Regions from separate parts of the Eubacterium sp. AF15-50 genome, predicted to be linked through region 1. Evidence: predicted binding sites of a transcription regulator. Region 1 holds the regulator's gene; the other holds the start of a gene.
The links. Region 1 encodes HrcA, which represses chaperone genes, less so after heat shock. Its sites were predicted from a motif close to TGTTAGCACTCNNNNNNNNNGAGTGCTAACA; they were not measured.
Positions count from the first base shown of each region.

Region 1 (14,870 bases):
TCCAAGGGCTATAACCTCAGGGTCCTTCGAGTAAAGCAACATAATCGTATCCGAAAATAATGCCGTAAATATGGCGAATATAATGGAAAACGTCAGGTTTAATATAAACATCAGTCCCATATAATGATGAATAGACCTGGTATCTTTCTTTCCCCAATATTGGGATATAAAAACGCCGCCTGTGGCAGTTATTCCATTAAAAAGATAGAACAAAAGTCCAATCCAGCCACTTCCCATGGCTACGGCAGTAACCTCGGCAGCACCTAGCTGTCCAATCATAAAAACATCAAGCATATTAACTAATGCCTGAAAAAAGTTCTGTAGAGCAACAGGCGCTCCCAGTACCAGAATCTGCTTATAAAAAGCACGGTTATCGATAGTAACTTGTCCCATAAATTTTTGTAAAAACAACAGGGAGATACATTACAAAGTATGAGGTTAGATACCAAGTGAAATACCCGAAAAAACTCCCTGTTTTGCCCCCTTCCGATAAATATCACTTTATTCTATCACTAATAAAAAATATGTCTACAACTAAATCAAAAAATGTTGAAATTTTTTGTTGAAGTGAAAAGTTTATTTCTACTTCAGCCAAAATTTTTTGGACATTGTGGTTATTGGGCGTTGGATTTTTTTGACGTTGGGGTTATTTTGATGGAATCATTTAGAAATCGCCCCTTCCCCGACTTGAACTAAAGAAACAAACCGGGAAAAGAAAGATTTCATAATGAATTCCCGGCATGAATCACCTCTTACCCGGCTGAAACCAAAGAAACAAACCGGGAAAAGAAGGATTTCATAATGAATTCCTGGCATGAATCGCCCCTTCCCCGGCTAAAACCAAAGAAACAAACCGGTAAAAGAAAGATTTCATAATGAATTCCCGGCATAAATCACCTCTTACCCGGTTGAAACCAAAGAAACAAACCGGGAAAAGAAGGATTTCATAACGAATTCCTGGCACGAATTGTTTCTTCCCCGGCTGAAACCAAAGAAACAAACCGGGAAAACAACAATTTCATGATTAATTCCCGGCACGAATCCTAACTTGCCATTGAAACTAACATCGAGCCTGACACATAACCTAAAAAAGAGTTACACATATTTCAAAAATTGTGCTAGTATTATATAAAAGTAACTTAAGTCGAGGAGTTAAATATATGAGAGACGGACGTGAAGAAGAAATTAGGAATATTGTTGGAGAATTGTTGGAAGACTATAAGGATGACAGAACAATCAATCAGATTGAACTTTTTGACCAACCGGATACGGAGGTTATAGTTGATATATTAGATAAGATGTTGAAAATTGTCTTTCCGGGATTCTTCAGGGAAAAAACCTATAGATTTTATAATTTAAACAGCAGACTTACGGTTTTGTTAGAAGATGTTATGTTTAATTTGAATAAACAAATTGCCATAGCTCTTAGGCAGTTGCCGGAAAATCAGAATGCAAACGAAGACGAAATGGCTGAAAAAGCTGAAAAGATTACATTAGAGTTTTTCAAAAAGATTCCTTTGATAAGAGAGTATACAGAGACAGATGTTCAGGCGGCTTTTGATGGTGACCCGGCGGCATTTAACAGAAATGAGATAATTTTGTCTTATCCGGGATTATACACTATTACCATAAACCGTATTGCCCATGAACTTTTTAAACTGTCGGTACCACTTATTCCAAGAATTATGACTGAACATGCTCACAGTCAGACCGGAATAGACATTCATCCGGGAGCAACTATTGGAAAATATTTCTTTATGGATCATGGAACAGGAATAGTTGTGGGAGAAACAACTATCATTGGTGATAATGTAAAGGTGTATCAGGGAGTAACCATTGGTGCCCTGTCTACAAGAGGCGGTCAGAAATTAAAGGGTGTAAAGAGGCATCCGACTATTGAGGATAACGTTACTATTTATTCAGGGGCTTCGGTACTTGGAGGTGAAACCGTAATAGGAAGAAATTCAGTAATAGGAAGTAACGCATTTATCACCAGTTCCATTGCACCGGAAACCAGGGTAAGCATCAAAAATCAGGAGTTAAATTACAAAACCGGAAAAAACAAAAAAGAGGCTTCAGGCATTGAAATAACTGATTTAGAGCAGGATGAAAGCTGGTTTTATATTATTTAGAAAACATGCAGAATATGCATAAAAATAAAATGTGGGATAACCACATAATGTGGAATGCCTGAAATTAATTAGAAATACAGGAGTTTGGGGCATTCTCATAAAAATAAGGTGTGTCGTTGGGCACATCTAAAATATTAGGAGGAAATACTATGGAGTTAAAAGGATCAAGAACAGAGGCAAATTTAATGGCTGCATTTGCAGGAGAGTCACAGGCAAGAAATAAGTACACATATTACGCATCAAAGGCAAAAAAGGATGGATATGTTCAGATTGCAAATATTTTTGAAGAAACAGCAGCTAATGAAAAGGAACATGCAAAAATCTGGTTTAAATTATTACATGGCGGAGCAATTCCATCAACTGTAGAGAATTTAAAGGATGCGGCTGCAGGTGAAAATTACGAGTGGACAGATATGTATGCAGAGTTTGCCAAGGAAGCAAGAGAAGAAGGCTTTAACGAAATCGCAGATTTGTTTGACGGTGTTGCAAAAATTGAAAAAGAACATGAAGAAAGATACAAGAAATTACTGGAAAATATTGAAGGTGATTTGGTATTTTCAAAGGATGGAGATTGCGTATGGCAGTGCTTAAACTGTGGACATATTGTTATCGGTAAAAAAGCACCGGAAGTTTGCCCTGTCTGTGCACATCCACAGTCTTATTTCCAGGTAAAACCTGAAAACTATTAATATGTAAATGACTACTTAGTAGGCAAAGAACCAATTTGACAAGAAGGAGACGGTTATGAAAACGGGACTTGTATTAGAAGGCGGAGCCATGCGTGGTATGTATACTGCAGGTGTTCTGGATGTAATGATGGAAAATAATATTACTGTGGACGGAACCATAGGAGTTTCAGCAGGTGCTACTTTTGGCTGTAATTTCAAATCAAAGCAGATTGGTCGTACCATCAGGTACAATTTAAAATATTCCAAAGATCCCCGATATGTGGGAATAAGATCTCTGATAAAAACCGGTGATTTGTATGGAGCAGATTTCTGTTACAGGCAGTTGCCGGAAAAATTAGATGTTTTTGACATAAAAACATATCAGGAAAATCCAATGGAGTTTTACGCCGTGGCAACAGATATTGAAACAGGAAAGCCGGTTTATCACAAATGCCCTAATGGAGACAGGGTGGATGTTGAATGGTATCGTGCATCTGCATCTATGCCTCTGGTATCTAATATAGTTGAAATAGACGGACAAAAGATGTTAGACGGCGGAATTGCTGATCCTATTCCTATTCATGAGTTTCAGAAAATGGGATATGACAGAAATGTTATTATTCTTACCCAGCATGATGGTTATCGGAAGAAAAAAAGCAGTGCTCTTCCTTTAATTAAGTTAAAAATGGGAAAGAAATATCCTAATTTAGTGCATGATATGGAAATAAGACATGAAATGTACAACAAAACTCTTGACGATATCAGGGAAATGGAGAAGAAAAAGCAGGTATATGTAATCCGTCCAAATAATCCTATTAAAATTAAAAGGACAGAGACTGATCCGGAAAAGTTAAAGGCTTTGTACGAGACCGGTAGAAAAGAAGGATTACAGCATATTGAAAATATTAAAAAGTTTTTAGAAATGTAATTGGCAAAAATCGGGTATGATTTTCCTTTTTTGGTTCAAAATAATGTTGAATAATAAAAAAAGGAGAGTCATATGAAAGACAGAATTTTTGGTGTATTACAACGTGTAGGCAGGTCTTTTATGCTTCCTATAGCCATATTGCCGGTAGCAGGTTTGCTTCTTGGAATAGGTGGCTCATTTACTAATGAAACCACTCTTAAAACATATGGATTAGAAGGAATCATGGGGCAGGGGACAGTTTTTCACGGAATCTTTCAGGTTATGAACGATGCCGGAAATATTGTGTTCTCTAACCTGCCTATTTTGTTTGCCATTGGAGTAGCCATAGGCATGGCAAAAAAGGAGAAAGAAGTTGCGGCGCTGTCTGCGGTAATTGCGTTTTTTATTATGCATGCATCAATTAGTGCTCTTATATCTATAAATGGTGGAATTGAAAATATGCTTCAGGGGGCAGTGGCTGATGTATGCGGAATTACATCACTGCAAATGGGTGTTTTCGGTGGAATTGTTGTTGGTCTGGGAGTGGCGGCACTTCACAACAGGTTTTATCGAATTGAACTTCCTCAGGTTTTATCGTTTTTCGGAGGAACGAGATTTGTACCTATTATAAGTGCACTTGTTTACACTTTGGTGGGAATATTGATGTATTTTATCTGGCCACCGGCCCAAATAGGAATAAACTCAGTAGGAAATGTTGTACTTAATTCAGGATACATCGGAACATGGGTTTACGGATTTATGGAAAGATTGTTAATTCCCTTTGGACTTCATCATGTATTTTATATTCCTTTCTGGCAGACTGCTGTTGGGGGAACAATGGAAGTTGGAGGGCGTATTGTTGAAGGTGCCCAAAACATTTTCTTTGCACAGTTGGCAGATTCAGGAGTAACTCATTTTGCAGTTTCGGCTACAAGATTTATGTCAGGAAAATTTCCACTTATGATTTTCGGACTTCCCGGGGCAGCTCTTGCCATGTATCGCACGGCACAGCCTAGAAAAAGAAAACTTGTATATGGACTTTTACTTTCAGCAGCACTGACGTCAATGGTTACAGGTATCACTGAGCCTTTAGAGTTCACATTTTTATTTGTAGCGCCTCTTTTGTATGGAGTACATTGCGTTTTTGCCGGCTTAGCTTACGCATTAATGCATTTCTTTAACGTTGGAGTAGGAATGACTTTTTCAGGGGGACTTATTGACCTTTTCCTTTTTGGTATTTTACAGGGAAATGCCAAAACAAACTGGATATGGGTTGTTATTGTAGGAGTGTTTTATTTCATAATTTATTATTTCTTATTTAGTTTCCTTATTAAAAAACTTAATTTAAGAACTCCCGGAAGATTTGATGATGACGAAGTTAAATTATATAAACGAAGTGATGTGGATGCAAAAAAGAAAGGCAGCTCAGGAACTGATTTGGGAGATACAGCAGTAAGTGAATCCGATGGTGTAGTAGGAAGTAAATCAGGAGGCACAGCAGGAAGTGACGAGGGAGATGACTCTAAAGAAGCAATCGCTAATGAATTGTCTATTGCCATTTGCAAAGGCTTAGGTGGAAAAGACAATATTTCAGATGTGGATTGCTGTGCTACAAGGTTAAGGTGTACGGTTTTTAATGCCGATTTGGTAAATGATTCAGTTCTGAGAATGACAGGTGCATCAGGGGTTGTTCACAAGGGCAATGGGGTGCAAATAATATACGGGCCAAAAGTCACGGTAATAAAATCTGATTTTGAGGAATTTTTAGAAAGTGACTTAGCAGATACCATAGGAAAAGAAACGGAGGCTTTAAGGGAGAACCATAAGGATAGTATCAGAGAAAATAATGAGAATGATACCATAGAGAGGAATAAGAATGGTACTATGGAAAGTAATGAGAATAATGGGAATGGTATTACGAGGAAAGAAACAAGTATTACATCCGGAGGGAAAAAGATTCTTGTTTTAAGTCCAATTACCGGATTTGCGGATAAAATTGAAAATGTGCCTGATGAAGCTTTTGCTTCAAAAATGATGGGGGATGGTGCTGCGGTGACACCAAGGGCACCGATAGTCAAGGCACCGGTAGATGGAGAAGTGACATTTGTCTTTGATTCTAAGCATGCCATAGGAATAAAGGATTCAAATGGATTAAATTATATTATTCATGTGGGAATTGATACAGTAAAGTTAGGAGGAAAAGGATTCGATGTGTTTGTAAGAGCCGGAGACAAAGTAAAATATGGAGACACTCTTATGAAACTTGATTTGGAATATTTGAAGAAAAATGCTCCATCCATTGTATCACCGGTTTTGTGCACTGATATGAATAACAGGATGACTATAAAACTTCTAAAAGAAGGTGCAGTACAGGCAGGAGAAGAATTGTTTGAAATTGAAATTTCGGAATAGCTGTGGAGATAGGCAGGGCAGGTGAAATTACAAAAATGAAATTTCACCGCCCCGGTTTCCTACTCCACAATTATATTTAGCCAATCGCCTTTTTTCACAAGAATAAATCCCACAACAGATTTAATGGCATCAAGCATACTTATAATAAAGAACATCCACACAATCGGAAGATTAGTGAAATGTGCCAGTAGCATTGCCACAGGTACATTTACCGCCCATATAAAACCACTGTCAAAAATAAAAGTCATAACCGTTTTGCCACCACTTCTAAGAGTAAAGTACGCCGCATTGGTAAAGGCGTTAAATGGTGTGGCAAGAACATATACCAAAATAAATCTTGTGGCAAGATAACGTATTTCTCCGGTTGTGTTATATATACGTGGGAACAAAGGTGCTGCAATAAGCAACAGGGCAGATACTCCAAGAGAAATCATTAAAGAAAAAGTGATCATCTTCGTATCCGTTTCCTTAGCCTCTTTTAGCTTGCCGGCACCAATTAACTGACCAATAACAATAGAAATGGCAATGCCCATTGTTAAGAAAAATGTATTAACTACATTATTAAGAGTGTTGGAAATATTAAGCCCGGCTATGGCCGAAAGTCCTCTGGTAGAAAGTGCCTGTGTCTGCATTGTTATTCCGGCGGCCCAAAGCAATTCGTTAAATAATAAGGGAGTACCGCGTAAAAGAATCTTTTTTACAAGAGAGGAAGGCACATGCAAATTGCTATAAACACCTTTAATAAACCTATATTTATCACTGTGTCTGTAGGTATAAATTATAAGATATCCACATTCAACAAATCTTGACATAACTGTTGCAATGGCAGCACCTATGACTCCCAGTTTTGGAAAACCAAGTAAACCGAATATTAAAAGAGCATTGAAAACAAAGTCAACAATAACGGCTAAAAGTCCTGCTATCATAGGAACCATGGTTTGACCGGCTTCCTTAAGGGTTGTGCTATAGCAATTTGCCACTACAAAAGGAATAATACTAAAAAGCATGATGTATAGATAATCCCTGGCATATTTAAATGTAGCATGGATATTTCCGGAAGCCCCACCTTCATGCAGGAACATATTAATTAAAGGTTCGTGGAGAATAATTAAAACACACATGCTTATGGCAATAATAAATATTCCTATAATTAATTTCATTCTAAATACATTTCTGGCACCATTATGATTATTCTGACCGAAATATTGGGCAGAAAAAATTCCCGCTCCGGACATTCCACCAAAAACTGCCAGATTAAACACAAAAAATAACTGGTTAATAATGGCAACACCGGTCATCTGGTCTGTTCCGATTTTTCCTACCATTACATTATCAAGCATAGCAACAAAGTTAGTAAGAAGATTTTGAATAACAATAGGCAGTGCAATAGCCATAATCATTTTGTAAAAAGCTTTGTCGCCAAAATATTTTGTTCTAAAAGTCTGTTTTCCTTCCGCAACCATTAAAATAACCTCATCTCATTAAATAATTTAAATAAAAACAGCAATAAATAACTGTATAAAATAATCACAATAATTAATTGCAATAGGTAGTAGAATAACACATGATTCCACTACAATCAATATAAAAATATAAATTAATTTTATAGTTTTAAGATATATTGGTAATGTGCATTATTATAATAGAAGAAAAACTTAAAATAGTGGCGTTAAAAATGTTTACAATTTATTAACAAATCTTTTTTAATAAAATTGTTGACAAAGTACTTTGATAGTGATATTTTAGTGTCAGATGAAATATTAGCACTCGAAACTAATGAGTGCTAATAAATCAAAGAAAGGAGATGCTTATGGAACTTAGTGATAGAAAAGAAAAGATTTTAGATGCTATCATCAGAAGCTACTTAGAAACAGGCGAGCCGGTAGGTTCCAGAACCATTTCCAAGAACACTGATTTGAATTTAAGTTCAGCTACCATTAGAAATGAAATGTCTGACTTAGAAGAGATGGGATACATTATCCAGCCCCATACATCGGCAGGACGTATTCCTACAGATAAAGGTTACAGATTTTATGTGGACAATATCTTAAAGGATAAGATGTCTGAGTTAGATGAAAGAGAAAAGAAGGTAACTGAAAAAGAAGATTTGTTAATTGAGAAGGTTGATAAGGTTGAGACATTACTTCAAAATATGGCAAAGGTATTAGCAAATAATACTAATTATGCCACCATGGTATCCGCACCGAAGTCTCAGGAGAATAAAATCAAGTTTGTTCAATTATCAGTAATTGATGAAAATCAGTTGTTATGCACTGTTGTTTCTGACAAGAATCACGTAGTTAACAGAATTATAAAGATTACACAGCAGATTAGTCAGGAAATGATAGTGAGACTGAATGTGGCACTTAACACTGTTTTGGCAGGTTTGTCATTAGAAGAAATCAACTTAGGAGTTATTTCCACATTAACATCTCAGGCAGGAGAGTTTGAGGGATTGGTTAATGAAGTGTTAAAGACCATTACGGAAGCTATTGCTACAGAGGCACAGATGAAGATTTACACATCAGGTGCCACTAATATTTTTAAATATCCTGAGCTTAGTGATAAGGAAAGAGCCAGCCAGTTACTTACAACATTAGAAGAAAAGTCACAGCTGACGGAACTTATTAATGAAAGTGATGAGGAAACAGGCATTCAGGTATATATAGGTAGTGAGAGCCCGGTTAAGTCCATGAAGGATTGTAGCGTTGTCACGGCAACATACGAGCTTGAAGATGGATTTAAAGGAACTATCGGTATTATAGGACCGAAGCGAATGGACTACGAAAAGGTTGTTGAAACTTTAAGAACTGTTAAAGAACAGTTAAGTGAGACTTTTAAAGATGATAATTAGTATAAAGTTTTAAGAAAGGATGATTATCCGATGCAAAAGGAAAATAAAGATTTAGATGAGAACCTTGAAAAAGATGTGGCAAATGAAGAAACTACAGAGGAAGTAAAGGAAGAATCTAAAAAAGAAGAAAAGTCACAGGATGCAAAAGCACAGGATGTGGCAGAGGAAAAGCAGGATGCATCAGACAAGAATGAAAATCCTGATAAGAAAAAAAAGCGTGGCTTAAAGAAGAAGGACAAAAAAGACCAGCAGATAGAGGAACTTAATGATAAGTACCAGAGATTATTTGCAGAGTTCCAAAACTTCAGAAGCCGAAGCGAAAAGGAAAAGGCAGCAATGTTTGAAACAGGTGCCAAATCTATTATAGAGAAGATACTTCCTATAGTAGACAACTTTGAAAGAGGAGTTGCAGCACTTAGTGAAGAAGATTTAGAGTCACCTGTAGGACAGGGAATGAATCTTATTTATAAACAATTACTTTCAACTCTTGATGAAATGGGAGTTACAGCTATTGAAGCCGAAGGAAAGGAATTTGACTCTGACCTTCACAATGCAGTAATGCATGAGGAAAACGATGAACTTGGTGAAAACATTGTTTCTCAGGAACTGCAGAAAGGCTATAAATATAGAGATACTGTTATTAGACACAGTATGGTAAAAGTTGCAAATTAACTAAAGTTTTATGTTATTTTAGGAGGAAAATAAAATGGGAAAGATTATTGGTATTGATTTAGGAACAACAAACTCATGTGTAGCTGTTATGGAAGGTGGAGAACCTACAGTTATAACAAATGCAGATGGAGCAAGAACAACTCCTTCAGTAGTTGCTTTTAAAAAAGATGGTGAAAGATTAGTTGGTGAGCAGGCTAAACGTCAGGCAGTAACTAATGCAGAAGGTACAGTATCATCAATTAAGAGACATATGGGTACAGATTATAAAGTTACTATTAACGACAAGTCTTATACACCACAGGCTATTTCAGCTATGATTCTTCAGAAGTTGAAAGCTGATGCAGAAAGCTATCTTGGTGAAAAAGTTACAGAAGCAGTTATAACTGTTCCGGCATATTTCAATGATGCTCAGAGACAGGCTACAAAGGATGCAGGTAAGATTGCAGGTCTTGATGTTAAGAGAATTATCAACGAGCCTACAGCAGCAGCTTTGGCTTATGGTCTTGATAATGAAAAAGAACAAAAGATTATGGTATACGATTTAGGTGGTGGAACATTTGATGTATCTGTTATCGAAATCGGTGATGGCGTTATCGAAGTTTTAGCAACAAACGGTGATAATAAGCTTGGTGGTGATGACTTTGATAAGAAGGTTATGGATTATATGGTAGCTGACTTTAAGTCAAAAACAGGTATTGACCTTTCAAATGATAAGATGGCTATGGAAAGAATTAAAGCTGAAGCAGAAGATGCTAAGAAGAAACTTTCATCATCTACACAGGTTGAAATTAACATCCCATTCATTACAGCTAATGAGCAGGGACCTCAGCATCTTAATATGACTCTTACAAAGGCTAAGTTTGATGAACTTACAAGAGACTTAGTTGAGAGAACAGCTATTCCTGTACAGAATGCGTTAAAGGATGCAGGAATTACAGCTTCAGAGCTTAGCAAAGTATTATTAGTTGGTGGTTCTACAAGAATCCCGGCTGTTCAGGATAAGGTTAAACAGTTAACAGGTCACGAGCCATCAAAGAAGATGAATCCTGATGAATGTGTAGCTATTGGTGCTTCAATTCAGGGTGGTAAATTAGCAGGTGACGCAGGTGCCGGTGATATTCTTCTTCTTGATGTTACTCCACTTTCATTATCAATTGAAACAATGGGTGGTGTTGCTACAAGACTTATCGAGAGAAATACAACTATTCCTACAAAGAAGAGCCAGATTTTCTCAACAGCAGCAGATAACCAGACAGCAGTAGATATTAACGTAGTACAGGGTGAGAGACAGTTCGCAAGAGATAACAAGTCCCTTGGACAGTTCAGACTTGATGGAATTCCTCCAGCAAGAAGAGGTGTTCCACAGATTGAGGTTACATTTGATATTGATGCAAACGGTATTGTTAATGTATCAGCTAAAGACCTTGGAACAGGAAAAGAACAGCACATTACAATTACAGCCGGATCAAATATGTCAGATGAAGATATTGATAAGGCAGTTAAGGAAGCAGCTGAATATGAAGCAGCTGATAAGAAACGTAAGGAAGCAATTGATGCAAAAAATGACGCTGAAGCTATCATTACTCAGACAGAACAGGCAATGAGCGAAGCCGGTGATAAGTTAGCAGAAGGTGATAAGCAGGCAGTTCAGGCTGACATCGATGCATTAAAGGCCACAGTTTCTGCAATTGGTGCTAATGAACCTACAGAGGCTCAGGTTGAGGAATTAAAGGCTGGAAAAGAGAAATTAATGAACTCAGCACAGCAGTTATTCCAGAAGATGTACGAACAGGCACAGGGTGCTGCAGGAGCACAGGGTGCAGGTCCTGACATGAATGCAGGTGGAGCCGCACCACATGATGACGATGTGGTTGATGGAGACTTCACAGAAGTATAAATTAAAAATATAATGGGGTGATGCCCCTTATTACCGGAGAATCCCGCCCGTTTCAAACGGACGGGTTTTCCCACGAAATAAGATACGCTATTTTTTAACGATGGAAGGTATATTATTATGGCAGATAAGAGAGATTATTATGAGGTGTTAGGCGTTGACAAGAACGCTGATGCAGCCACAATAAAAAAAGCATATAGAACTCTGGCAAAAAAGTATCACCCTGATGCAAATCCGGGAAATGAAGAGGCAGCTGCAAAGTTCAAGGAAGCATCAGAAGCATATGCGGTGTTATCTGATGATGAAAAGAGAAAGCAGTACGACCAGTTTGGTCATGCGGCTTTTGATGGCAGTGGCGGAGCAGGTGGCTTTGACTTTAACAATATGGATTTCGGTGATATTTTCGGTGGATTCGGTGATATCTTTGGTGATATTTTCGGAGGTGGAAGCCGTGGACGTTCAAGAAGCAATAACGGTCCAATGCGTGGAGCCGATGTGAGATGTGGTATCCGAATTACTTTTGAAGAGGCTGTATTTGGATGCAAGAAGGAAGTTACAATTAATTACAAGGAAATATGTAAAACCTGTAACGGAACAGGTGCAAAGCCTGGAACTTCTCCTGAAAAGTGTCCTAAATGTAATGGTCAGGGTCAGTATGTTTCACGTCAGCAGACTATGTTTGGTATGATGCAAAGTACTCAGGTATGTCCTGATTGTCGCGGAACAGGTAAAATTATCAAGGAAAAATGTCCTGATTGCTATGGCAATGGATATAAACAGACGAAGAAGAAAGTTACTATTGATATTCCTGCAGGTATTGATGATATGCAGAGAATCCGTAAAACAGGTGAAGGGGAACCGGGTACAAACGGTGGCCCAAGAGGTGATTTGTTAGTTGATGTTCGTGTATCTCCAAGTGCAAACTTTGAGCGTGATGGTATGAATTTGTATAACAATACCCGTATATCATATGCACAGGCAGCATTAGGTGGAGATATTCGTGTCAAAACCATAGATGGTGATGTTAAATTTAACATTAAGCCGGGTACACAAACAGGAACACGTATCAGACTTAAGGGAAAGGGCGTTTGCAATGTACACAATCAGAATACAAAGGGAGACCAGTATTCAACTCTTGTGGTTGACGTTCCTACTCACTTAAATTCAGAACAAAAAGAGCTTCTTAAGAAATTTGATGAAATCTCAGGCAATACACTTCATGAGTTTGACGATGCGAAAACGGGAGGAACTGAGAAGAAGAGAAAGAAGAAATTCTTTTAAAAATAGAGAAATTCAAATTTGCTGAAAATTAAATCTGAAAGAATAGAGGCAGTTAGAATGAACAATTTGTTTAAACTAACTGCCTTTATTTTATTTAAAAATGTATATTATTTAAAGTCATATTTTGTTTATCGCTTGTTAAGTGGTACATATGCCGTAGGTTTTGCCACGTTCTTGTAAGCCGGACGGATAATCTTTCCGGCATTAATGATTTCTTCAATACGGTGTGCACTCCAACCTGCCATTCTGGCGGCGGCAAACATTGGGGTATATAATTCATCAGGTAAACCTAACATCGAATATACAAATCCACTGTAGAAATCTACGTTGGCACTAACACTTTTCTTTCTGTTGTGAGCCTTTGAAATAACCTCAGGGGCAAGACGTTCAACATTTTCATAAAGATGATACTCGTCCATAAGATTCTTTTCTTCGGCAAGTTTTTTTGTGAAACTCTTCAAAAGTTTGGCTCTTGGGTCTGATATGGCATAAACAGCATGACCAATACCATATATTAATCCTGACTGGTCAAAGAGACGTTTATCTAAGATACCCTTAAGATAATTTTTAACCTCATCATCGTCGTTCCAGTCATTAACAGTTTCTTTCATGTTATCAAACATTTTCTTAACCTTAACATTAGCACCACCGTGTCTTGGACCCTTTAAGGAACAAAGAGAGGCGGCAATTGCTGAGTATGTATCTGTTCCTGATGAAGATACAACATGGTTAGTAAAGGTTGAGTTATTACCACCGCCATGTTCTGCATGAAGAACAAGTGCCAAATCCAAAATTTTAGCTTCCAAATTGGTATAGGAGCTGTCGGGTCTTAAAAGTCTTAAGATATTTTCAGCTGTTGATAGCTTAGGGTCAGGATTTATAATGTGAAGATTATCATGATAGTGATAATGCCTCATTGACTGATATCCATATACTGAAATAAGAGGAACTCTTGCTATAAGACTTAAACTCTGACGTAAAACGTTTGGAATGGAAGTATCATCAGGGTTATCGTCCCATGAATACAGGGACAATACACATCGTGCCAAAAGATTCATCATATCCTTGCTTGTAGCCTTCATAACAATGTCTCTTACAAAGGATGAAGGAAGATTACAAAATGAAGCAAGAACATTATTGAAATTTTCAAGGCGTTTTGCATTAGGTAGTTCGCCAAATAATAACAGGTAAGTTACTTCCTCAAATCCGAATCTGTCCTCAGCAATAAATCCATTAACAATATCTTCTATATTCATTCCACGGTAGAACAGCTGTCCCTCGCATGGAACCGTAACACCGTCAACCACCTCAAATGAATGAACATCACCTATTTCAGTAAGACCGGTAAGAACACCTTTTCCACCTTTTTCACGTAAACCTCTTTTAACGTTATATACATCATAGAGACTTGGATCTATGCAGGAATTGTTTACGCAACGGTCAGCGTACCTTTCAATTTGTGCCGTAAGCTTATCTTCAGTCTCAAATGAATTTTCATTTAATAGCAATATATTTTCCCTCCTTTTTTTAAAATTAAAATTAAGTAATTGTCATAAAAAAACACAATATGACAATCTATTTTAACATAAAAATAGAATAAACTCAACTTAAGGAAAAACAATAAGACACTTCCTCAATACCGGGTTTTGTGATACAATAAACCCAAATGGCTAATAGCATATTTATTATATTTACCACAGAGGTTTGATATGGACATATTTGATTATGCAAGAAATATAAATAGTGAAAAAGAGTCACCCTTAGCCAGCAGGCTGCGTCCGAAAACACTAGAGCAGGTTGTAGGACAGGAGCATATTATAGGCGAGGGAAAACTTCTATATAGAGCAATAAAGGCAGATAAAATCAGTTCGGTTATTTTTTATGGCCCTCCGGGAACAGGGAAAACAACTCTTGCCAAGGTTATTGCTAATACTACCAGTGCTGAATTTAAACAGTTAAATGCTACAGTGGCAGGAAAAAAGGACATGGAAGAGGTAGTGGAAACTGCCAAACAGAACATGGCAATGAGTGGCAAAAAGACTATTTTGTT
Region 1 is NZ_CAKVZL010000042.1:1,343-16,212, forward strand. It holds gene Q5O73_RS06220 (MATE family efflux transporter) at 1-393, opposite strand, end outside; gene epsC (serine O-acetyltransferase EpsC) at 1,161-2,132, shown strand; gene rbr (rubrerythrin) at 2,282-2,821, shown strand; gene Q5O73_RS06235 (patatin family protein) at 2,877-3,728, shown strand; gene Q5O73_RS06240 (PTS transporter subunit IIABC) at 3,801-6,119, shown strand; gene Q5O73_RS06245 (MATE family efflux transporter) at 6,179-7,582, opposite strand; gene hrcA (heat-inducible transcriptional repressor HrcA) at 7,924-8,973, shown strand; gene grpE (nucleotide exchange factor GrpE) at 9,004-9,645, shown strand; gene dnaK (molecular chaperone DnaK) at 9,680-11,542, shown strand; gene dnaJ (molecular chaperone DnaJ) at 11,660-12,820, shown strand; gene Q5O73_RS06270 (citrate/2-methylcitrate synthase) at 12,949-14,328, opposite strand; partial or broken gene Q5O73_RS06275 (replication-associated recombination protein A) at 14,530-14,870, shown strand, end outside.

Region 2 (12,337 bases), on a different contig from region 1:
AAGATAACTGTGCTGTAATGGCAGTAAATGAAATCATGGATTTCGTTGAAAACGGAAATATTACAAATTCAGTAAACTATCCTGCAGCAACTCTTGGTGTATGTGATAAGACAGCCAGAATTACTATTTGTCATAAAAACGTACCAAACATGATTGGTCAGCTTACATCTGTAGTAGCAGGTGAAAACATTAACGTGGCAGATATGGTAGATAAGTCAAGAGGAGACTTTGCGTACGCAATTATTGATTTAGACCACCCTGTAACAGATGCTTTAATTGAAAAATTAAATGCAGTTGAAGGTGTAATTAAGGTAAGAATAGTTAAATAATTTATTTTTAATAATTTACTGATATAATGAGGCTGTTGTATAATAGCCTCATTATTGATTTTATGGAGAGTATTATGGAATTTTTATTAGCAGCCGATAATGTGGCAGATGAATTAGATGTTGAAAAAATCAGCCAGGATGTAAGCAGATTAGCTAAATTTACAGATAGCATGGTGTACAAGCTTATTAATTTCGGATTTAGCATACTAGTTGCAATTATAATATTTGTAATTGGAAAAATTATAATTAAGTTTGTCCGGAAATTTGTTAAAAAGTTACTTCTTAAGTCTACAGTGGATTTGGGAGTTGTAAAATTTATTGACTCAATAATAAAAGTTGTGGGTTATGTTATGGTTTTAATCATTATATGTGGTGAAATCGGCATCCAGACAACATCTTTTATTACCCTTTTAGGAACAGGTGGATTATCCATAGGTCTGGCACTTCAGGGAAGCCTTGCCAACTTTGCAGGCGGCGTACTTATTTTGGTTTCAAAACCATTTATAATAGGGGATTATGTACAAATATGTGGTGAAGAAGGTATTGTTAAGAAAATTGACATTATATATACAACATTGGTTAAATATGACAACAGAATTATAAAATGTCCTAACGGTGAAGTGGCAAATAATACTATTATTAATTATTCCAATGAAGACGGCAGACGTGTAGATGTAAAGTTTTCAGTTCACTATGACAGCGACCTTGCTAATGTTAAAAATGTTGTACGGGATATTATATCAAAATGCCCATATACACTAAAGGACAGGTCTAATGATGTGGCAATTACCAAATTAGATGACAGTGCCATAGCATTAGAGGCAAGAGTATGGGTGGAAACAAAGGATTATTGGCAGGCATATGACTATTTAAATGAACATATCAAAACAGGTCTTGATGAAAAAGACATTGTTATACCTTATAATCAGTTAGACGTGCATATTTCAAATAAGTAGACGAGGAGGAAACACTTGCTATGGTTTTAATTGTATGTTTGGATTTAAATAACGGTATGTATTTTAATAACAGAAGACAAAGCCGGGATAGAGAAGTAATTAAGGATATAGCCTTTATTACTAAAAACAATAATTTAATAATGACTGAATATTCACATAAATTATTTGAAAATGAATGTGAAAACATAGTTATAACTGATGATTTTGAAGGGCAATATTTGGAAAATGACTTTTGTTTTGTGGAAAATGAAGATGTTCAGTTAGAAAATATAAAGAAAATAATTGTTTACAGATGGGACAAAGTATATCCGTCAGATTATTGCCTCAATTTAGAAGGCTACCATTTAACGTCTACTTTGAAATTTAAGGGATATTCCCATGAAAAAATAGTTAAAGAGGTGTATTTGAGAAATGAAGAATAAATTTAAAGGTTTACTGGTATATTTAACACTTATTGCTTTATTTTTTTCAGGATGTAGTCAGGATATATCCACTTACTCAGACAATACAGAGGTAACTCAGGCAGTTACTAAGAACAACAGTGCCACTAAAAGTGATTCTAAGAAGCCAAAGAAAAAAAGTGGCAAAAACACATCGTCGAAAAAGAATAAAAGTAGTAAAAGGACAACTAAGAGCAGCAAATCGTCATTTAGCTATAAAAATGTTCCGAAATATAAAAACAAACCATATGTTGCAATTAACAATAACGAGCCATTTTTTAAAAAGAATGAATTAAAGGGAAAGTCCTTTGAAAAGTATTCAAAGCTTGATTATCTGGGAAGATGTGGAGTGGCTGAGGCATCTATTGGAACAGACTTAATGCCTAGTGAAAAGAGAGGCTCCATAAGTCAGGTAAAGCCCACAGGCTGGCATTCGGTTAGATATAATTTTGTTGACGGAAAATCTCTGTACAACCGCTGTCATTTAATCGGATACCAGTTATCAGGAGAAAATGCCAACGAGAGAAACCTTATTACGGGAACCAGATATTTAAATGTTGATGGTATGCTTCCTTTTGAAAATATGGTGGCAGATTATGTAAAAGAAACCAAAAATCACGTAATGTATAGGGTTACTCCTGTGTTTGTTGGAAATGAACTGGTGGCAAGAGGTGTCTTAATGGAAGGATATTCTGTCGAGGATGATGGAGACGGAATATGTTTTAACGTATTTTGCTATAATGCTCAGCCAAATGTAAAAATAAACTATGCCACAGGGGAAAGCAGTGGCTCAGGGAAAATTAAGACAGCACAAAATGGAAGCAGTAAAAATAACACTTCAAAAGGTGGAACATCAAAAAATCAAACCTCTAATGAAAATCAGGATGATTCAAAGTATGATTATATTTTAAACATGAATACACATAAGTTCCATTTGCCGGGATGTAGAGGTGTTAAGCAAATGAGTGAGGCAAATAAAGGCAAATATAAAGGCTCTAGAGAAGAAGTGATAGAACAGGGGTATGAACCGTGTAAAATATGTAACCCTTAGAATGACTTAGACTATAGATATGATGTAGAAACAGGTGTTACCTTGCTACCTTGCGTTAAGGTAATGCCTGTTTTAGTATGAAATATTTGATAATGTTACAAGAAAGATACAATTTTGAAATATAATTTTTTGTATTAATATAGGTTAACATTGCCTTTTTAAGGCTTGATTGATTCATGGAGGGAGTTATGGAAATATTAACTTTTCTTTTTTGGAGGTTGTTTATACTTAAAGCAACGGCATCCATTTTGGGAGGCTTGTATTTATGCATAAAGGGGAACAAAATTTCAACAGTAACAATACAAAAAATGTTTTCAGGTTATTGTGGAGTAATATTTGGTTCATTGATTATGTTTTTACTTAACCCAAATGCCATTCTTATGATTTTGGGTTGTGTAATAGGTTATTTCATATTTTTTCTGACTGATAAAATTTTTAAAAATAATGGAATGTTTCTGGTATCGTTTGTGTGTGTTATGGAATGGGGATATATTATACCCACAAGTATCATTTTTCATAATGCTGAAAGATTAAAAAACAGCATACACATAATATCAGATAAAGACAGAAGTTATGTTGAAAAATATTTTATGGGAGATAATTATGCAATTTGGGACAAATGTTTTTTCATGGCAGTTTTGATTGGTCTAATAGCTGCTGTTGTCATGGCACTGGTTGTAAAAAACAGGAAAGTATTAAATTTTATGATGTTATTAATAGGTTCAGTTCAACTTTTTGGAAGCATTTTCTCGGTTTCAAATTACTTTGACAGAAGGGTAACTGATTGGGAAGTAGTATACATTCCATATATGAACATCCACTTTGAAAACAATGGGATTTATCTGGGATGGTCAATCATTATGACTGCCATAATATTTTATTGGATTCAGAAAAAGGTGGACAAATCAAACAATAATATAGATTAAAAATATACATACTAAAAATCTCCTGTTACAGGATAGCCTGACAGGAGATTTTTGTGTACGGATTTATTTGTTTAAATATTCTTTATATACCTTAATTACCTTTTTCATTGCATCAGGTCCCGGAGCACCGATGGTTGTTCGCTTGTTTACGCATGTTTCTAAGCTGATAGCATTGTATATATCATCTTCAAAAACAGGGCTGATTGCCTTATATTCGTCTAAAGTCATATCGTCTAAGGCAATTTTCTTTTCTTCACAGAAAAGAACTAACTGACCTACAATTCCGTGGGCATCTCTAAAAGGAACACCATGATTTACAAGGTAGTCAGCAGCATCTGTGGCATTAGTAAATCCATGTTTGGTGCTGGCTTCCATAATATCTTTATTGAAAGTCATTGTGTCAATCATTCCTGTAAATAAAACAATACAGCCCTTTACAGTATCAATGGCATCAAAGGTAAGCTCTTTATCTTCCTGCATATCCTTATTATAGGCAAGAGGAAGTCCCTTCATTGTTGTAAGGATAGAAGTAAGGGCACCATATACACGTCCCGTTTTACCACGAATAAGTTCTGCAATATCAGGATTTTTCTTCTGTGGCATAATACTTGAACCTGTGCTATAGGAATCGTCAATGTTGACAAATCTGTATTCATTGGAGTTCCAAATGCAGATTTCCTCACAGAAGCGGCTTAAATGCATCATAATGGTGGATAATGCACTAAGAAGTTCAATTATGTAGTCCCTGTCTGATACTGAATCCATACTGTTTAAAGTTGGTCCGTCAAAATCAAGTAACTGTGCAGTATATTCTCTGTCTAACGGATAGGTAGTTCCTGCAAGGGCACCTGAACCAAGAGGACAATAATTCATTCGTTTATAAATATCATCAAGTCTGTCACGGTCACGTTTAAACATTTCAAAATATGCACCAAAATGATGGGCAAGAGTAATTGGCTGTGCCTTTTGAAGATGAGTAAATCCCGGCATATATGTTTCTGTGTTATTTTCAATAACATTTAACAGAGAAGAAAGAAGAGTCTTAAGTAATCCGTTAATTTCAACCACTTCATCTCTGGTGTATAATTTCATATCTAAGGCAACCTGGTCATTACGGCTTCTTCCTGTGTGAAGCTTTTTGCCGGCGTCGCCAATACGTTCTATTAAATTAGCTTCAACAAAGCTGTGAATATCTTCACTTTCCTTTGAAAACTGAAGAGTACCATTATCAATATCTTCCTTAATACCTTCTAATCCTTTGATAATCTGATTCATTTCATCTGTGGAAATAATATTTTGTTTACCAAGCATTTTAACATGAGCAATACTTCCACGTATATCCTGTGCATAAAATTTCTGGTCAAAAGAGAGAGATTCATTAAAGTTATGAACTAACTGATTTTCCTCTTTTGTAAAACGACCGCCCCATAATTTCATATGTATACCTCGCTATTTCGTAATTTTTAGTTTATTTAAGACCTAATAGGCCTACAACTATAAAAGTATATCATTTAAGCACTGGTTTTTCAAATGTTCTTTTGATATACTATAGCTTGCTTAAGAATCAATGAAATAATTAGAAAACTAATGAAAGGTCAGTTATAATGAAATTTTATTTTGCACCTTTAGAGGGAGTAACGGGATTTACATATAGAAATGTTTTTGCAGATTTGTTTGGTGGAGTGGATAAATACTATGCACCCTTTATTTCTCCCTGTGTAAATGACAAATTAAAGGGAAAAGAAATAAGGGATATTTTGCCGGAAAACAATAGTGGTAAGGTAAATCTAGTTCCTCAGATTTTAACTAATCGGGCAGATTATTTTATAAAGGCTACAAAACAGATTATGGATATGGGTTATACAAAGGAAATTAATATAAATATTGGTTGCCCTTCAGGTACGGTAGTAGCCAAAAACAAAGGTTCGGGATTCCTTAGGGATACAGATGCCATGGACAGGTTTTTTGAGGAAATATTTAACTGGAGGGATTCAGACGAAAGTGGACTGGATATTTCGGTAAAAACAAGGATAGGAGTAAATGATGCTGAAGAATTTTCGGAAATTATGGAGGTTTATAACCAATATCCAATTAGTGAACTTACCATACATCCCAGAACCAGAAAGCAAATGTATAGGGATACGCCGGATATGAAGGCTTTTGATTATGCTTTTAAGGTGAGCAGGAATCCTTTGTGCTATAATGGGGACATTAGAACAGTTATGGATTATGAAAATTTTGCAAAAAAGTACAATGTAGAGGCGGTAATGATTGGCAGAGGACTGATTGCAAATCCACAGTTGGTAAATGAAATTAAGGGACAAGAGAAGCTTACTAAAGAAATGTTAAAACAGTACCATGACAGGCTGTACCGGGATTTTGAAAAAATAATGAAAGCTGATAAGCACCTTTTATTCAAAATGAAGGAATTTTGGAATTATGTATCATGGAATTTTGAAGATGAAAATAAGTGTGCCAAGTTGGTTAGAAAATGCCAGAATTTGTACAAATACAACCTGGCAGTAGAAGAAATATTTGTAACAATGGAACTTAAATAAAAAGAAAAAACTCCGATTACACAAGAAAAGGTAACCGGAGTTTCTTTGAATTATTTAGTTAAAATTTCAAGAATTTTATTGCTTCGTTCAATGAAGGCTGTCATGCTTTCAGGATTAAGTGGTGTATGGCTTATTAATGCTAAATCATAAAGCTGTTTGCAAATAAGCTCTGTGTTTTCACCTTCCGGATTGTCCAAAATATACTTAACAAGATTGTTAGAAGCATTAAGGGTAAGAGTTTCACCGGCTCCGCCAAACATTGAAGGATCCATATTAGACATACCATACATTTTCATCATATCCTGCATACGGCGTGTCTCTTCAGAAACGGTAATCATAGAAGATACCTTTTCATCCTTTAATTTCTGAACCTTTATATCAATTTCCCTTCCCAACGCTTTCTTGAAGGTTTCGCTTAACTTTTCTTTTAATGATTTTTCTTCATCTTCACTTAATTCTTCCGTGAATGAATCGTTTAATTCATCATCAATACGTTTAAATTTAACCCCTTCATTCTTTGATTCAAGCTGTGTAATAAATGGCTGGTCAATGCTGTCCTTTAAAATAACTGCATCGATGCCCTGAGCCTTAAACATATTTACATACTGGCTCTGCTGAACAGGGTCGTTTGTATAGAAAATAGTGTTTTCATGATTTTCCTTATTTTCTTCAAGGCATTCCTTAAATGTAAGATATTTATTATCTAAGTTCTTGAAAAGAACATAGTCAGACATCTTTTCGCAGAATTTCTCGTCTTTTAAGCAGCCGTATTTAATGAAGGGACTAATGTCATCCCAGTATTTCTCATAATTTTCCTTATCGGTTTTACACATACCGGATAATTTATCAGCAACTTTCTTAGTAATGTAGTCTGAAATCTTTTTAACGAAACCATCATTTTGCAAAGCAGAACGTGAAACGTTAAGTGGAAGATCAGGACAATCAATAACACCCTTTAAAAGCATTAAAAATTCAGGAATTACCTCTTTAATATTATCGGCGATAAATACCTGATTGTTGTAAAGTTTAATAGTGCCTTCTATGGATTCGTATTCCATATTAATCTTAGGGAAGTATAAAATACCTTTCAAATTAAATGGATAATCCATATTTAAATGAATCCAGAATAAAGGTTCCTTATAATCCATGAAAACCTTATGATAAAATGCACGATATTCTTCATCACTACATTCATTTGGATGTTTTGTCCAAAGAGGAGTAGTGTCACTGATACTTACCGGACGCTTCAAAACCTTAACTTTTTTCTTTTCAGGTTCAACCTCTACAGTCTCCTTAGTACCGTCTTCCTTTTCTTTTTCTTCAGTTTTAGCTGGCTCTACAATATGTTCAATAACAGTATCTTTTTCTGTTAATTCTGATTCGTCAATTGTTTCATATTCAGGCTCTGCAGTTTCGTCAGATAAGAATATTTCCACAGGCATAAATGAGCAATATTTATCCAAAACTTCACGGGCTCTGTACATATTGGCAAATTCTACACTGTCTTCATTTAAGTAAAGAGTAATCTTTGTGCCACGGGTTGTTTTGTCAGATTCACTCATGTTAAATTCGGTTCCGTCTTCACAATCCCACAATACAGCCTTAGCATCCTTCTTGTAAGATAATGTATCAATTGTAACTCTGTCGGCAACCATAAAAGCAGAGTAGAAGCCTAAACCAAAATGTCCTATAATCTGGTCATCAGATGTTTTGTCCTTGTACTGTTCAAGGAAAGCTTCAGCACCTGAAAAGGCAATCTGGTTAATATATTCATCAACTTCATCCTCCGTCATGCCGATACCGTTATCAATAAAAGTGATGGTTTTTTCATTAGGATTTACAATAACCTGAACCTTAAGCTCTTCGTCATCAGCGATTTCTGTTTCACCCATCATATCCAATTTCTTTAATTTGGTAATCGCATCACATCCGTTTGATACTAATTCTCTGAAAAAAATGTCATGGTCAGAGTACAGCCATTTCTTAATAATAGGAAATATGTTTTCGCTATTAATAGATAAACTTCCTGTTTTTGCCATTATTAATCACTCCTTATATAAAAATATTTTATTTCAAATCTAAAAAGAGAAGTAATCCTTCTCAATAAAGTCAATTTTAACGCACAAAAATAAAAAGTCAATACAAAATTAGCACTCGCTTCAAACGAGTGCTAAAAGTTTACTATTTGTTAACATTTTAGAAAAAATTAGTTTTCATCACAGGAAAAATAATTGTTAAAAAAGGTAAGAACCATTTTATCCCAATAATGATCTAATGTTTTATCCATGGTGAAAACATTAATGGAAGTGCCTGTTATAACTTCTAATGTATTATTTTCATATAAAATATGTATGTACAGTCCGCCTATTTGGTGTAAATCCATATCCATACCGGAGGCGTCTAGAATTTTGCCGTGATATTCCTTGGCAAGAGAAAATACCAGCTTCATTTTAGTTGGAACTTTTTTACCTTTTATGATTTCAAAGCATATATGTTTAATATCCTTCCAATATACAAAGTCATTTATTTTTGCTTCAAGTTCATTAGAATCATAAAAAGCCGCATTTATCCGTCCGTTAAGGGAGAACGAATTAGAAGTATCAATTTGTCCTTCGCATAATAAATAATTATCAAAAGTCTCCTTAACTAAAAGATGCTGCATAAAATTATTTATATCATTTACTTTAAAACTAATCATAAAAAAATTATAGCAGACAAAATACTTCACATCAAGAATGTTAAAGAAAAATAGTTATTATAATGTGGTAAAATGTAAAGTAAATGTAATTTTAAACTTTACATTTATATTTTAACTATGTATAATATCATTGTTTAGACGCTTCTGTAGCTCAGTTGGTAGAGCAGCTCACTCGTAATGAGCAGGTCACGTGTTCGAGTCACGCCAGGAGCTTTTATTTTTTATTAATAGTGAGGCTTTTATATGTCATACAAACCTTATAAAGTACCAAAAAACAACAATATTTATTCAAGAGGAAACAGGCAGGGAAGAAACAACAGACAAAATTCCCTAAAAGATGACAGAATAAAACTTTTTGGTTTCCGTTCAGGTGTTTCATATAAGATGATACTTGCTATTTTATATTATGGTTTTATGACGTTTTATATAATTACCGGAATCTACGGTGAAATAAAGTATTACACTTTTGAACCTATGGATGTGGTGTTGTTTGTCATAAAATATATTTTCTTTTTCATATTATTTTTTAGTCCCGCCATTTTCTTATCAGATTTTAAATATCGGGATTCAATTCCACTATTTAAAAGGAGAACGGCAGGCGCTTCCATAACAGGATTAATTATTATATGGATGTTTTGTTACTTGATGGTAAACATTAATATTTACTGTATGTCAGATACCTGGAAAAAATCGAGGGATGATTATAACAGGTATTTAATTGAACAGCGTGAAAAGACAACGCAGAGTGGAGATGTAAATGAAAAATAAGAAGATTGTAATAATTGTGTTAGCGGTTATAGTTGTAATTGCCATTGTAGCAGTTATATTTGGCATAAAAAAATCAAATAAAGATAAAGGTGACAGTAACAAGATAACCACATCAGCTGCGACAAAAGAAAACACAACATACGTGGATCAGACTGTTGAAGCTTTGTCAGAAACAGTAACAGATGCACAGGGAAATGTTGTTGTGGAAACAACAAAGCCTGATAGTGCTACAACTGAAAAGACAGACAAAACTAAAAATGATAAAAAAAATGGCAACGTCAATGAAATGAATGATATTTTCACAGATGAAGCCATTGAAAATAAAGAAACAAAGAAAAAAAATGAGCAGAATACTACCTCTAAAACAGAAGATGAAACTAAAAAATCTGATTCAAAAAATGGAGATGGCTGGTCTGAGCTTTATTAAGTTTGTTAAATAAAATTTAAAATATATTTTTTAGGAGAGAAATGATGAAATTAGACAAGAAATTAAAAGTAGGCGTACTTGGAGCTACAGGTATGGTAGGACAGAGATTTATCACATTGCTTGATAATCATCCATGGTTTGAAGTTACAACGTTGGCTGCAAGCCCACGTTCAGCAGGAAAGACATATGAAGAAGCTGTTGGGGACAGATGGAAAATGTCAGTTCCAATGCCTGAAAGTGTAAAAAAGATGATTGTACACAATGTTAATGAAGTAGAGGCAGTTGCTTCAACAGTTGACTTCGTTTTCAGTGCTGTTGACATGACAAAGGAAGAAATCAAGAAAATTGAAGAGGATTATGCAAAAACAGAAACACCTGTTGTATCAAACAACAGTGCTCACAGATGGACACCGGATGTACCAATGGTAGTTCCTGAAATTAATCCTGAACATTATGAAGTAATAGAATTCCAGAAGAAGAGACTTGGCACAACAAAAGGATTTGTTGCAGTTAAACCTAACTGTTCAATACAAAGTTATGCACCTGTTCTTACAGCATGGAAGAAATTTGAGCCTACAGAAGTTGTAGCAACAACATATCAGGCTATTTCAGGTGCCGGCAAAACATTTAAGGACTGGCCTGAAATGGTGGGAAACATTATTCCATACATTGGTGGTGAAGAAGAAAAATCAGAGCAGGAGCCACTTAGACTTTGGGGTAAGATTGTTGATGGAGAAATTGTTAAGGCTACATCACCGGTTATTACAACACAGTGTATCAGAGTACCTGTTTTAGACGGACATACGGCAGCTGTATTTGTTAAGTTTGCTAAAAAGCCTTCAAAGGAAGAATTAATTGAGGCTATGGTAAACTTTAGTGGAGAGCCGCAGAAGTTAGAACTTCCTAGTGCACCAAAGCAGTTTATTCAGTACTTAGAGGATGATAACAGACCGCAGGTAGCTTTAGACGTTAATTTTGAACATGGAATGGGAATTTCAGTAGGACGTTTGAGAGAAGACAGTGTATACGATTACAAGTTTGTGGGATTATCACATAATACTCTTAGAGGTGCCGCAGGAGGAGCTGTATTATCAGCAGAACTTTTAGTTGCAAAGGGATATATTACAGCAAAATAATATGTAATAATTATGAGTTATTGCTTTATTTATTAAATTTGATTTTTAAAGCAATAACTCTTTTTATGTTTAAGATTAAAAAATGCAATAGTTGATACAAAAAATATACACAGAATTACTATAACTGTTTTATCAAACTTACAGGAGATTTACAATGAAACAGTCAGATTACAGAAGAGAGCAGAAAAAACTTAGAAAAATTCAAATTGCCATAACAATAAGCGGAATAATAATCAGCATTGTATTGTTAGTGGGAATTGTTCAAAATATTGCAAAACAGAATGAAAGTCATAAGTCTAAAGAAAACGCTACTAAACAGGTTGAAACTGAAAAGAAAGAGGAGACTACAGCAGAAAAGAAAAGTAAAACAAAAAAGAAATATAAGATTAGTGCTCCAAAGGAATATACAAGAACACAAATATTAAAATTTTTAAAACAATATTCAGACAGTGACGAGAATATTAAGTATTTATATGAAAATCGTGACAATTATGATACTGATTTGCTGGAAAAAGTGGCAAATAATCCTGAAATGGCGGAATTTATAGCGAACTATTTTGATTACGAATCAGAGGGCAAGCCCAAGTTGTCAAAAAATGAAAGGGCTGCTGAAGTTCCACTACTTATCCAATGGGATAAAAGGTGGGGATATAAGACCTACGGTGATTCTAATATAGGATTGGCAGGCTGTGGACCAACCTGTGTTTCAATGGTGGTGTATAGTTTAACAAGAAATGATAAGGTAACACCGGTTACAGCGGCGAAATATAGTGAAGAAAACGGATATTATGTAGAGGGAATCGGGACAGCTTGGAAACTAATGACAACTTTTCCGGCAGAATATGGAATAAATATACATGAGGTGGGGCTATCCAAGGAACGTATTGAAAGTGAATTAGATAACGGTGGACTAATTATATGTGCAATGGGTCCCGGTGATTTTACATTAAGTGGTCATTTTATAGTTATATATGGTTATGACGATAATGGTTTCAAGATAAATGATCCAAATTGTATTACAAGAAGCAAAAAACAGTGGACATATGAC
Region 2 is NZ_CAKVZL010000058.1:405-12,741, reverse strand. It holds gene Q5O73_RS07450 (phosphoglycerate dehydrogenase) at 1-329, shown strand, start outside; gene Q5O73_RS07445 (mechanosensitive ion channel family protein) at 404-1,285, shown strand; gene Q5O73_RS07440 (ribonuclease Z) at 1,306-1,707, shown strand; gene Q5O73_RS07435 (DNA/RNA non-specific endonuclease) at 1,697-2,776, shown strand; gene Q5O73_RS07430 (hypothetical protein) at 2,965-3,702, shown strand; gene argH (argininosuccinate lyase) at 3,766-5,139, opposite strand; gene Q5O73_RS07420 (tRNA-dihydrouridine synthase) at 5,307-6,260, shown strand; gene htpG (molecular chaperone HtpG) at 6,311-8,299, opposite strand; gene Q5O73_RS07410 (DUF5721 family protein) at 8,467-8,958, opposite strand; tRNA gene Q5O73_RS07405 (tRNA-Thr) at 9,099-9,171, shown strand; gene Q5O73_RS07400 (hypothetical protein) at 9,202-9,726, shown strand; gene Q5O73_RS07395 (hypothetical protein) at 9,716-10,153, shown strand; gene asd (aspartate-semialdehyde dehydrogenase) at 10,198-11,289, shown strand; gene Q5O73_RS07385 (C39 family peptidase) at 11,444-12,337, shown strand, end outside.
Region 2: the regulator HrcA is predicted to act here: its motif matches at 8,406-8,436, upstream of htpG (molecular chaperone HtpG).